2 regions of the Rhodococcus sp. I2R genome follow, and region 1 is predicted to be linked to the other one. Evidence: predicted binding sites of a transcription regulator. Region 1 holds the regulator's gene; the other holds the start of a gene.

Region 1 (5,654 bases):
CCTCACGGTCGTCGCCGCTGCGCTCGTCGCCGGAATCGGCGATCTGACACTGACGATAGGTTCGATCGAACTAGGCGGGATCGCCTGGGGATCGGTCGGAATACTCGTCGGGTATCCGGTGATGCGGGCGCTCAGCAGAGGTGTGACTCGCTAAACGGGTCACCGATCACGCACGGCTCGGTCATCGACCGAGCCGTGCTCACAGTCGTAGTGTCGAGGTATATCACCGGCGGCGGTGTTGTTGCCGACCGGGAAAGCCCCTCGAAGGAGAGATGTAGTGGACCGCACACTGTTCGAGCCCGAGCACGACCTCTTTCGTGAGTCGTACCGCAAATTTCTGGCCCAGCACGTAGCGCCCAACCACGCGAAGTGGGAAGAGCAGAACATCGTCGACCGCGGCGTCTGGGTCGAAGCCGGCAAGCAAGGGTTCCTGGGCACCGCTGTTCCCGAGGAATTCGGTGGCGGGGGAGTCAAGGACTTCCGCTACAACACCATCCTCACCGAGGAAACCACACGTGGTGGGTACAGCGGCATCGGCTTCACGCTGCACAATGACGTCGTTGCGCCGTACCTCATCGACCTGTGCAATGAGGAACAGAAGCAGCGGTGGCTGCCCGGATTCTGCTCGGGCGAGCTGATCACCGCAATTGCGATGACCGAGCCGGGAACCGGTAGCGACCTGCAAGGCATCAAGACCCGCGCAGTCCGCGATGGCGACGAATGGGTCCTCAACGGCTCGAAGACCTTCATCACCAACGGAATCAACGCCGACCTGGTGATCGTCGTTGCGTGCACCGATCCGGACAAGGGCGCCCAGGGATTCAGCCTGCTCGTGGTCGAGCGCGACATGCCCGGTTTCGAGCGAGGCCGCAACCTCGACAAGATCGGTATGAAGGCTCAGGACACCGCCGAACTCAGCTTCACCGACGTCCGTGTTCCGGCGGCCAATCTTCTCGGCGACGAGGGCATGGGCTTCATCTACCTCATGCAGAACCTGCCTCAGGAGCGTCTGTCCATCGCCGTGGTGGCAGCGGCCGCAATGGAATCCGCGCTGGAGATGACCATCCAGTACTGCCGCGACCGCAAGGCCTTCGGCAAGTCGATCGGCAAGTTCCAGAACACACGTTTCGTGCTGGCCGAACTTGCCACCGAAACCACCGCGACACGCATCATGGTTGACAAGTTCGTCGAACTCCTCAACGCCGGCACGCTGACGGTGCAGGAAGCCGCGATGGCGAAGTGGTGGACCACCGAGAATCAGGTCCGGCTCATCGATCGATGCCTGCAGTTGCACGGCGGCTACGGCTACATGAAGGAATACCCCATAGCCAAGGCCTACATGGATTCGCGTGTGCAGACCATCTACGGCGGCACCACGGAAATCATGAAGGAAATCATCGGCCGAGGACTCGATCTCTGAGTTTTCGAAAGACGCAAACCTGAACGACGAGCAGGGGCTCGGCAACCACATTGCTGCCGAGCCCCTGCTCGTTTCAGGCCGACCTGTGTTTGGTCAGAGTTTGCGCATGACGGTGACGACCTTGCCGAGGATCGCCGCATCGTTGCCCGGTATGGGATCGAACAACGGGTTGTGCGGCATCAGCCACACTTCGCCTTTGCTGCGCTTGAACGTCTTTACCGTCGCCTCACCCTCGATCATCGCCGCCACGATGTCACCGTTGTCGGCCACGCTCTGCTGACGAACCACCACCCAGTCACCGTCGCAGATCGCGGCGTCGATCATCGACTCACCGACGACCTTGAGCAGGAACAGTGAGCCCTGGCCCACGAGTTCGCGCGGCAACGGGAACACATCCTCCACAGCTTGCTCGGCCAGAATCGGCCCGCCCGCGGCGATACGCCCCAGAACCGGAACGAACGTGGGTGTGGGGAGCTGTTCCTCGGCGGGCGCCGAACCGTCGGCAACCGCCGCGGCGTGGTCTGCCTGGACCTCGTCGAGTCCGCGCACATCCACTGCGCGTGGGCGATTGGGATCGCGCCGCAGGAATCCCTTGCGCTCGAGAGTGCGCAACTGATGAGCCACCGAGGACGTGGACGTCAGACCCACGGCGTCACCGATCTCACGAATGCTCGGCGGGTATCCGCGTTCGGTGACCGACGCCCTGATGACCTCGAGTACCTTGCGCTGACGCTCCGTCAGTCCGGCGCTGACATCGGTGCCTTCACCCTCGAACGCTTTCGCAGTGGGGACGGCAGCAGGCTTTCCCGCGGGCTTGCCTGCCGACTTGGTCGATTTCGGTGTCGACTTCGGTGAGACGGTCGATTTCGGTGACCCTGACGAGGTCTCGTCTTTCATTCCTGCGTCCTCCTGCGTCGTGGCTGTAGCTGAAGCTCGAGTGCGACCTGAGCTGGCCGGGTGGTGTGGATGTGGCGTGTGGCTTCTGACACGAACTTAGCCCGTCGACGCTGTTCGATCAAACATCTGTTCGATCCGTGTCGCGTTTTCTACTGACTTTGTCGGAGCTGCGTGATAGAACTTCGAACAAGCGTTCATCGAACGCCTGATCGAATACACCCTTCGATCATGTCCACTCCAGTGGAGGTTCTCATGAGCATCACGACCGAGCGGCGTGTCAGTGCGCACCGTGGCAGTACACATAGGGGGAGTGCTGTTCGTCGGCGTCCCACCCCGCAGCGCCGGCGCTACCTGCACACGAGCGCGCCGCAGGGAGTGGTGCGCGGGCACCGCGAGGCGTGTGTGGAGGACAGGAGCCCGCAGACGCTGTCGTGGACTGCAACCGTCCTCGGTGTTCTCGCCACCGCCGTGGTGCTGTTGGCGTTCGTCGCTGTCGCGAATCTGCGCGCAGGCTCGATCGAGTCCGCACCGCAGGTAGGTGTCGCCGTCGTTCAGCAGGGCGAGACGCTCAGCGACGTCGCTCAGCGCATCGCACCGGGAGTGCCAGTGCAGGATGTGGTCGACAGCATGCTCGAACTGAACGGCCTCGCCGGCGCGTCGGTGTCCCAGGGCCAGCAACTGGTGATTCCAGCCACATCCGGCCGGTAGCGCCGATCATGACCGTGCGCGTCCCAGATCCGGTGTGCCGAGAGCTCCGCGTCTCGGGTGATCGAGGTGCGTACGTGAGGCTCCGAGTATCCTCGATGCCCGTACCCCTCGAGAGTGATCCCAGGGAGTGCATCGGCTACGACGGAGGCTCCTTCATGCATTGCCCGTTCTGCAGGCACCCCGACTCTCGCGTGGTCGACTCACGCGAGGCGGACGAGGGGCAAGCAATCCGCCGCCGACGCTCGTGCCCGGAATGTGGTCGTCGGTTCACCACAGTCGAGACCGCCGTGCTGGCCGTCGTCAAGCGCAGCGGGGTTACCGAGCCTTTCTCGCGTGAAAAGGTCGTCAAGGGTGTTCGACGCGCCTGCCAGGGGCGAGACGTGGACAACGACGCGTTGAACCTGCTGTCGCAGAAGGTGGAGGACGCTGTACGCGCCTCCGGTTCGGCCGAAATCCCCAGCCACGAGGTCGGGTTGGCCATTCTCGGTCCACTACGTGATCTGGACGAGGTGGCGTACCTGCGGTTCGCCTCCGTGTATCGGTCCTTCAGCTCGGCCGAGGACTTCGAGAAGGAGATCCAGGACCTACGCGCGCACCGCGAGTCGTCCGCGGTCGAATGACCCGCGTAGTCGCGAGGTGTCATCGGCGAAGTCACGCGCACATTCGCCGATATCAATCCGGCTGACTGCGGCCTGAGGGGTGTGCGGATCGACCGGTGCCGCAAGCCTCAGCTGCGCCCAGCTGCGTCGATAGCTTTCTGCACGCGCTTCTCCGACACTGGATACGCCGTACGAACGCTCTGCGCGAAGAGCCCGACTCTGAGCTCCTCGATCATCCAGAACACATCCTGGACGGCGGCGCCCTGCCGGCGGGCCTCGGGTAGCGACTTCACCAGTCGGTCATAGGATTCGTAGACGCGATCCAGCACGTCCATACCGGCGTCGTCTCTGGCGGCGCTGCTGGGCAACGCATTCAATCGAACCGTCGCAGCCTTGAGGTACCGAGGGATCTCCGCCAGACGTGTGGACCCGAACTCGAAGACGAAGCCGTCGAACACCAGAGAAGCGAGTTGCTCGCGAACGTCGTCCGCGGCATCACCCTGCGCCCGTTCCAGAACCGCACGCAAAGCCAGTGATTCGGTCAGAATCTGCCGCACCAGTACAAGGATGCTCGAGGTGCGCGCAGTCACATCGACGTTGACCGCCTTCGACAGCGCGGCGAAAGCGTCGGGGGACCGAACCGGACCACCGTGGGCATCCATCGATTCGTCGACAGCTGTTCTACGGCAATCCTCGAGCAGAGCGTCGATGCTCCCGTACGGGTTCTGCCCCAGAGCCAGCCGCTCACGCGTTGGTATCCCGGCAATCAAGGCCTTGGTGCCGCGCGGTGCATGTTCCAATAGCAAGGCGCGGGTCCCATCACGCATGGCTTGCCGCTGCTGTGCGGGCGTACTGAGGATCCGGACTGCCACGCCGCCGCCTTCCGGTACCAGCGCCGGGTAGCCGGTAACGGTCTGGCCGCCGACCGACCGGGTGACGGCCTGATCGAGAGTCCCGAGGCTCGACGAGGTCCATGCCAGCGTCGGAGCCCGTTCGGCCGCACCGACTGCTGTGGCCACCTCCTGGGTGATTCGAGGCGCCAACGTTCGCCGCAGCCGGTCCAGGTCTTTGTCCGAACCCAGCTCGGTGCCATCGGTATCGACAGCCGCGAACGTCATGCTCAAGTGCCCCGGCATGGACGCCACATCGAAATCGGTGGGATCGATTCGGCACGAACCGAGCCGGGACAGTTCACGAGCGAGCGCGGTCACTACCGGTTCGGCACGCGGTGTCATGGCGGCGAGTGCGGCGGCGGCGAAGTCCGGCGCGGGCACCACGTTTCGGCGCTGCGCCTTGGGGAGGAGTTTGATGAGCGTGGACACCAACTCCGCGCGCATGCCCGGTACCAGCCAGTCGAATCCGACGGGTTGCACCTGGGCGAGCAGAGCGATCGGGATGCGGGCGGTGACACCGTCCGCGGCGGCACCCGGTTCGAACTGGTACGTGAGCGGAAACTGAATGTCTCCCTGGCGCCACGCGTCGGGGTAGTCACCGCCCAGCACAGATCCCGCGTCGGCATTGACAACCGTCTCAGGGGTGAAGTTCAACAGATTGGGTTGGGTGCGTCTGGCTTTCTTCCACCACGTGTCGAAATGGCGCGCCGAGACCGCTTCCGCGCCGATACGAGTGTCGTAGAAATCGAACAGTGTGTCGTCGTCGACGACGATATCTCGGCGTCGAGCTCGGTTCTCGAGCTCACCGACATCGTCGAGCAACTCCCGGTTCTCGTGAAAGAACGGATGCTGGGTCTTCCACTCTCCCTGCACCAGGGCGTGCCTGATGAACAGCTCGCGTGAGATTTCCGCATCGATCGAGTGATAGTTCACCGGTCGCCCGGTGACCAGCGGTATCCCGTAGAGGGTGACGCGCTCGTAGGCCATCGCCGATTGCCGCTTGGTGGACCAGTGCGGTTCGGAGTAGGTCCGTTTGACCAGGTGCGGTGCGAGTCGTTCGGCCCATTCGGGCTCGATCCGCGCCGCCATACGGCCCCAGAGTCGGCCCGTCTCCACCAGTTCCGCCGCCATCACCCA
Region 2 (5,654 bases), on a different contig from region 1:
CAGGCCCCATACCCGGAAGCTCAACGGGAAGCCCCTCGGGGCTCGTCGATTTGACGCGCGGCGCCAGCTCCCTCTTGACCACGCGATCCTCGAGCGATTGGTACGACATGAACACCACCCGACCCCCGACCGCGAGCGCGTCGAGACCTGCCGGGACTGCCCGCTTCAGCGAGTCCAGCTCACCGTTGACCTCTATCCGCAACGCCTGAAACGTTCGTTTGGCGGGATGGCCACCCGTTCGTCGAGTGGCAGCAGGGATCGACGCGTAGAGCAGTTCGACAAGCGCGGCACTGGTGGTGAATGGCTTCGCTTCGCGCTGTCGAACGACCGCGGAGGCTATCCGGCCCGCAAACCGCTCCTCGCCGTAAGTGCTCAGGACGCGCGCGATCTCACCGTGCGAATAAGTATTGAGAACGTCCGCCGCGGTGATACCCACGGTGGGATTCATGCGCATGTCCAGCGGAGCATCCACCGAGTACGCAAATCCACGTTCGGCTTCGTCGAGTTGCATGGAGGAAACGCCGAGATCGAACAGGATCGCATGCACCGCGTCACGTTCCGGCAACCCCGACTCTTCCAACGCAGCGCCGATTCCGTCGTAGGTGGTGTGCACGAACGTCGTCCGATCGGAGAAACCGGCGAGACGCTTGCTCGCGAGCCGGAGTGCATCCGGATCGCGATCGAGTCCGATCAACTGGAGTGTCGGATAGGTACGAAGGAAATGCTCCGAATGACCGCCGAGACCGAGTGTCGCGTCGATCATGACCGGCGACTCACCTCGCGCCGCAACTGCAGTCAGTGCAGGTCCGAGAAGCTCATCTGCCCGGCCCAGTCGAACTGGAATATGTTCGGGTTCGAACGCCTTCGACGTTCCGACTAGCTCGGGAGCGATCTCCGGGTCGGGCGAGTTCGTGTCGCCTTCCACAATGTTTCCTCCCGGTCTTGCTTGTGAACACCCTCGTGCGGTGCTCACATAGATCGATGATGGGGGCGAATGCCGCGAGGTCCCTGTCCGATAGGAACCTGGCGTTGGGGAAGAACGTCAGGGTCCTGATCTGCGAAACCTGGCGTTGGGGAAGAACGTCAGGGTCCTGATCTGCGAAACCTGGCGTTGGGGAAGAACGTCAGGGTTCTGATCGGGCAGAGGCCTCGCGGCACTCGGCTTGTTGATCCGGGCGGCTACACGATGCCTTCCAGCGATTCGTCGAACGCATCCGAGAAACTCTGCTCACTCTCGGCCGAGTAACGAGCCCACGCCTCTTCGTTCCAGACCTCGATGAACTCGATGGATCCGTTCACCACGACGTTGCGCTCGAGGTTTGCGTACTGGCGGTGGTCCGCCCTCAGGGTGATTCGCCCCTGGCCGTCGAGCTTCTGCTCGTCGGTGCCCGCGCCGAGCTGCCGTATGTACGAGCGAGCAACCGGGTTGGAGCGCGAGGCCTCGGTCAGTTTCCGCACCTTTTCCGCGAAGGCGTCCTGGGTGTAGATGGCGAGGCTGTGGTCCTGACCTTTGCTCACCATCAACCCACCCTCCAGCGCTTCGCGGAACTTCGCCGGCAGCGTCAACCGGCCTTTGTCGTCGAGCTTGGGCGTGTAGGTACCGAGGAACACTCGACACCTCCCACTCTCTTCGCTTCCACCACTTTACCCCACTTTCCCCCACATACAATCCCGCCAGCGCACTCTTTCCGAACAATCATCACAAAACTCCAGCTCGAGCGCGTGGAAGACAGTGGGGAAGAATTCTGCGACATGCGCACCGCCGCGAACCAGCGAAGGGCATCGGACCGCAGTCGAGGTGCAAAACCCCAGGTAAAAGCCAGGATGCCGCTCGCTGCAAGTCGGTATGCAAAATCGGTGGGGGGAAGTGGGGATCGGCGTGGCCACCGCCGATCGAGTGGGTGAGAGTGGGGAACCTCAGCCGGCACGAGCCCGATCAGTGACTTGCGGGAATTCGGCCAGCGCATGCAAAAGCGGCGCCTACCGTGTGGTAGACGCCGCTTCGACAATCAGAATAGTGACGATCAAACTTGTAGTGACGCTCGACCTTTGGGGGACGAGCGCACGTTTCATGTGATGACGAGTGGTGCCGTAGTCCTTCGGACCCCGTCACCGCTCATCGAGTTCACTCCTGTTCGAACCGCCGCCGGAACCGATCTTCCATTCGCGAAGTGAAACTGCCGCCCTTGCGGCCCGGCTTCGACTTTTGTCCCGAACTGCTGCGTTTCCCAGGACCTGCGGCCGCAGTGCCCGAGCTTTCGCCCGACGCCGCGTCCTCCTCCGAGGCAGACGAACCGCCGCGGGGGCCACCGAGCAGATACAGAACCCCGGCGCCGAACATGAACGCGAATCCGACAAGACTGATCACCGGGAACCCGCCGGGCTGGAATGGAATAGCCACACCGGAAACGAGAAGAACAAGCCCCAATACGAACAGCGCGATCGCTTGAAAGCGCCGCTTGCTCGTCGCCGTACGCATACGGCCGCTTCTCACGTGAGAGGCGAACTTGGGATCCTCGGCGTAGAGAGCGCTCTCGATCTGATCGAGCATGCGCTGCTCGTGCTCGGAGAGTGGCACGGTACCTCCCCCTGCACAGATATTGAAAGTCATTTCGGGTGCGAAACGACGGGAAGCTGACCTTGGCGGCTACCTACCGTTGATAATACGAGCAGAATCGCCCGCTTACCACCTACTCGGTCGATGTGTTCCTGAGAATGTTCGAAGAGTCCCTGCGCTGAGGTCCGGACCGCCACCGGATTCGGTCCGCGATCCGGCCCGAGGGCGACGCTTCGACCACGTTACCGCTCCGTTTTCGGTGTAATGCGCCCTCTCACGCGGTCATCGAGCGCGGATGGGCGCCGACAGGGTCGAGGCGGGAATCCGCCCCGATATATTCCTCGACCACGTGCAGGAACCGCCCCACCTGGCGATAGAAATCGTCAGCCATGTCGAGGTCGATCGACCTCGACAATCCTGCGAGAACCGCTGCCCGTGTTGCCGAGTAGCCGGAGAAGTACTCCGCCCACGCTTCCAGTTCGGGCGCTGCCTTGGTCAACAACACCCACGCATTCCGAGAACGCGCCCGTGCCGTCGAGATCGGCGCGGCCTCGATCACTGCAGCGGCCCCACGCAACGCAGCGGTGTAGCAGTCGAGAAACTGGTCCGATGCCGTAGCTGCGCCTATCGAACCGGACAAGAACGCATCCGCTCGACCGAGAAGCAGCCTGGCGCGCGGCGACACCGGCGGACGAACTCCGGCGCGGAGACCTTGTGTTGCCATACTCGAACCCCTCCCGATCGATTCGCCGTTGTCGACCGCGTTTTCGCCACGCCCGGCCCTCGACGACGCTCTAAGGTCGGAACCCGGCGAACCCTCGCTTCCCTCGAGACTTCGCCGGATCGCCGACATCGAACATCCGTTCGACATATTCAATATAGCTGCGCCCACCGACAAGTAGTCAAGGAAAGGTTGAGAACAGTCGCCACCGAAGCGGAACCGACCCCCCACCTGGTCGACCTGTCAGCCCAGGAAATCCGCCGAAGACTGCCTGAAGCACTGTCGATCTACGTCGAGGCGATGGGCTACCCGCAGGGCACCGAGTACCACCGCGCGCCGATGTGGTCCGAGCACGTCCTTCGGCCAGGCTGGCGCGGTGTCGGCGCAGTCCTGCCCACACCCGAGAGCCCTCTCGTGGCGATCGCCTACGGATATCGTGGAGCGCCCCACCAATGGTGGAATCAGCAGGTCCGCGACGGCCTGCGTCGTTCGGGAAAGAGCAACGAGTACATCGACGCAGTTCTGTCCGACTACTTCGAGCTCACCGAGTTGCACGTCCGACCGGACGCTCAGGGGCATGGCCTCGGCAGCGCCCTGACGCGCCGACTGCTGGCCGGACGCACGGAAAAAAACGTGCTGCTGTCCACTCCCGAGGTCGCCGGTGAGGACAACCGAGCTTGGCGACTCTACCGTCGGCTCGGTTTCGAGGATGTCCTCCGCGACTTCACGTTCGCCGGTGACCGTCGCCCCTTCGCAGTGCTCGGCCGCGTCCTGCCGTTCGAATAGCGCCTGCCGTTCCAACTCCGGCGCCCTTCCAACACCACAACCGACCGGTCGCGGAAGACCTATAGCCTGGAGTGGTGATCGACGCCGTAGTTGTGGGATCTGGCCACAACGCCCTTACCTCGGCCTGCTATCTCGCTGACGCAGGGTTATCGGTGGAAGTACTGGAAAGGGACACGATCATCGGCGGCGGGGTGTCCTCGATCGAACGCTTTCCGGGTCACCAGGTGGATCGAGGTTCTTCGGCCCACATCATGATCCGGCACACCGGAGTGATCGAGGAATTGGAACTGGCCGAACACGGATTGCGCTACGTCGAGTGCGATCCGTGGGCGTTCGCACCGGGTACGCCGGGAACCGACGAACCGCCGCTGGTGTTTCGACGCGATCTGGACGCGACGTGCTCGTCCATAGCGCAGGCGTGCGGGTCGCAGGACGCACGCGCGTACCGAAAATTCGTCGACAAGTGGGGACCGAGAAGCGTCCGAACAATGCGGGCCTTCTCCGGGGCGCCCACCGGCCCCAATCTGCTCCGGTCGTTCTGGGGATTGGATGCCCCGAGCGGTGGTAGCGCACTGTCGCGAGAATTCATCACCAGCGGTGATGCACTGCTGGACGAGACGTTCTCCTCCGAGCGCCTGAAGGCTGCTCTGGCATGGTTCGGGGCGCAGTCCGGTCCCCCGATGTCCGAACCAGGGACCGCACCGATGGTCGGATTCGCCGCTCTCATGCATACGCTGCCGCCGGGGCGGGCCATCGGTGGCAGCGGCGTGCTGACCGATGCTCTCGCCTCCAGACTTCGATCCCGCGGTGGACGCGTCACCGCGGGCGACGCGGTCGAAGCGCTGACCCCATCGGAACAGGCGTGGACGACACGTACCGCATCCGGTCGAACCGTGCGCAGCAGGATGGTCGTCGCTGGCTGCCACATCCTGACCACACTGAAACTTCTGGAGGCAGGTGGGCACAACCCACGCCAGATCGACACATGGCGGCGCGGCATTCGGGTCGGGCCCGGCATCGGAATGGCTGTCCGCCTCGCCACCGATGCCCTCCCCCAGTACCCGAATGCACCGTCGACGCTGTCCGCGACGGCCGGGCTGCAACTGCTTGTCCGAGATCGAGCCCACCTGCGGATGGCGCATGCGTGTGCGCTCACCGGCGAGCTACCCACCACGCCGGCTGTCCTAGCCATGTCCTTCACTTCGATCGATCCCAGCGTGGCCCCGGAGGGTGAGCATCAGATCTCACTGTGGTCGCAGTGGCAGCCACACACTCTGACCGGCGGCCGGCAATGGCGAAACAGCTCCGACAGGGTGGACCCGACCGATCTGGCCGAAATCGAGGCCGACCGCATCGTCGACCAGGTGGAAGCCGCTGCCCCGGGTTTCCAACGTTCGATTCTGCACCGCCACGTACAGTCACCGGCCGATATCGAACGGGAACTGGGAATGGTCGGAGGCAACATCATGCACGTGGAGATGTCCTTGGACCAGATGATGATGTGGCGCCCCATCCCGCAGTTGTCGCAGCACCGCGTTCCCGGCGCGCCCGGCTTGTATCTCACCGGCGCTTCGACACATCCCGGCGGTG

Evidence for each region. Region 1 encodes LexA, which represses DNA repair genes until DNA is damaged. Its sites were predicted from a motif close to CGAACANNTGTTCG; they were not measured.
Region 2: a site for LexA is predicted at 3,411-3,424, ahead of KVY23_RS08145 (SAV_6107 family HEPN domain-containing protein). Genes of this name have one in related genera too.

What each region holds. Positions count from the first base shown of each region.
Region 1 is NZ_JAHUTG010000001.1:78,668-84,321, reverse strand. It holds gene KVY23_RS00345 (uracil-xanthine permease family protein) at 1-154, shown strand, start outside; gene KVY23_RS00340 (acyl-CoA dehydrogenase family protein) at 278-1,420, shown strand; gene lexA (transcriptional repressor LexA) at 1,514-2,317, opposite strand; gene KVY23_RS00330 (LysM peptidoglycan-binding domain-containing protein) at 2,546-3,025, shown strand; gene nrdR (transcriptional regulator NrdR) at 3,181-3,645, shown strand; gene hrpA (ATP-dependent RNA helicase HrpA) at 3,753-5,654, opposite strand, start outside.
Region 2 is NZ_JAHUTG010000006.1:166,010-171,663, forward strand. It holds gene rsmH (16S rRNA (cytosine(1402)-N(4))-methyltransferase RsmH) at 1-892, opposite strand, end outside; gene mraZ (division/cell wall cluster transcriptional repressor MraZ) at 1,180-1,611, opposite strand; gene KVY23_RS08140 (DUF3040 domain-containing protein) at 2,126-2,578, opposite strand; gene KVY23_RS08145 (SAV_6107 family HEPN domain-containing protein) at 2,832-3,281, opposite strand; gene KVY23_RS08150 (N-acetyltransferase) at 3,471-4,064, shown strand; gene KVY23_RS08155 (NAD(P)/FAD-dependent oxidoreductase) at 4,139-5,654, shown strand, end outside.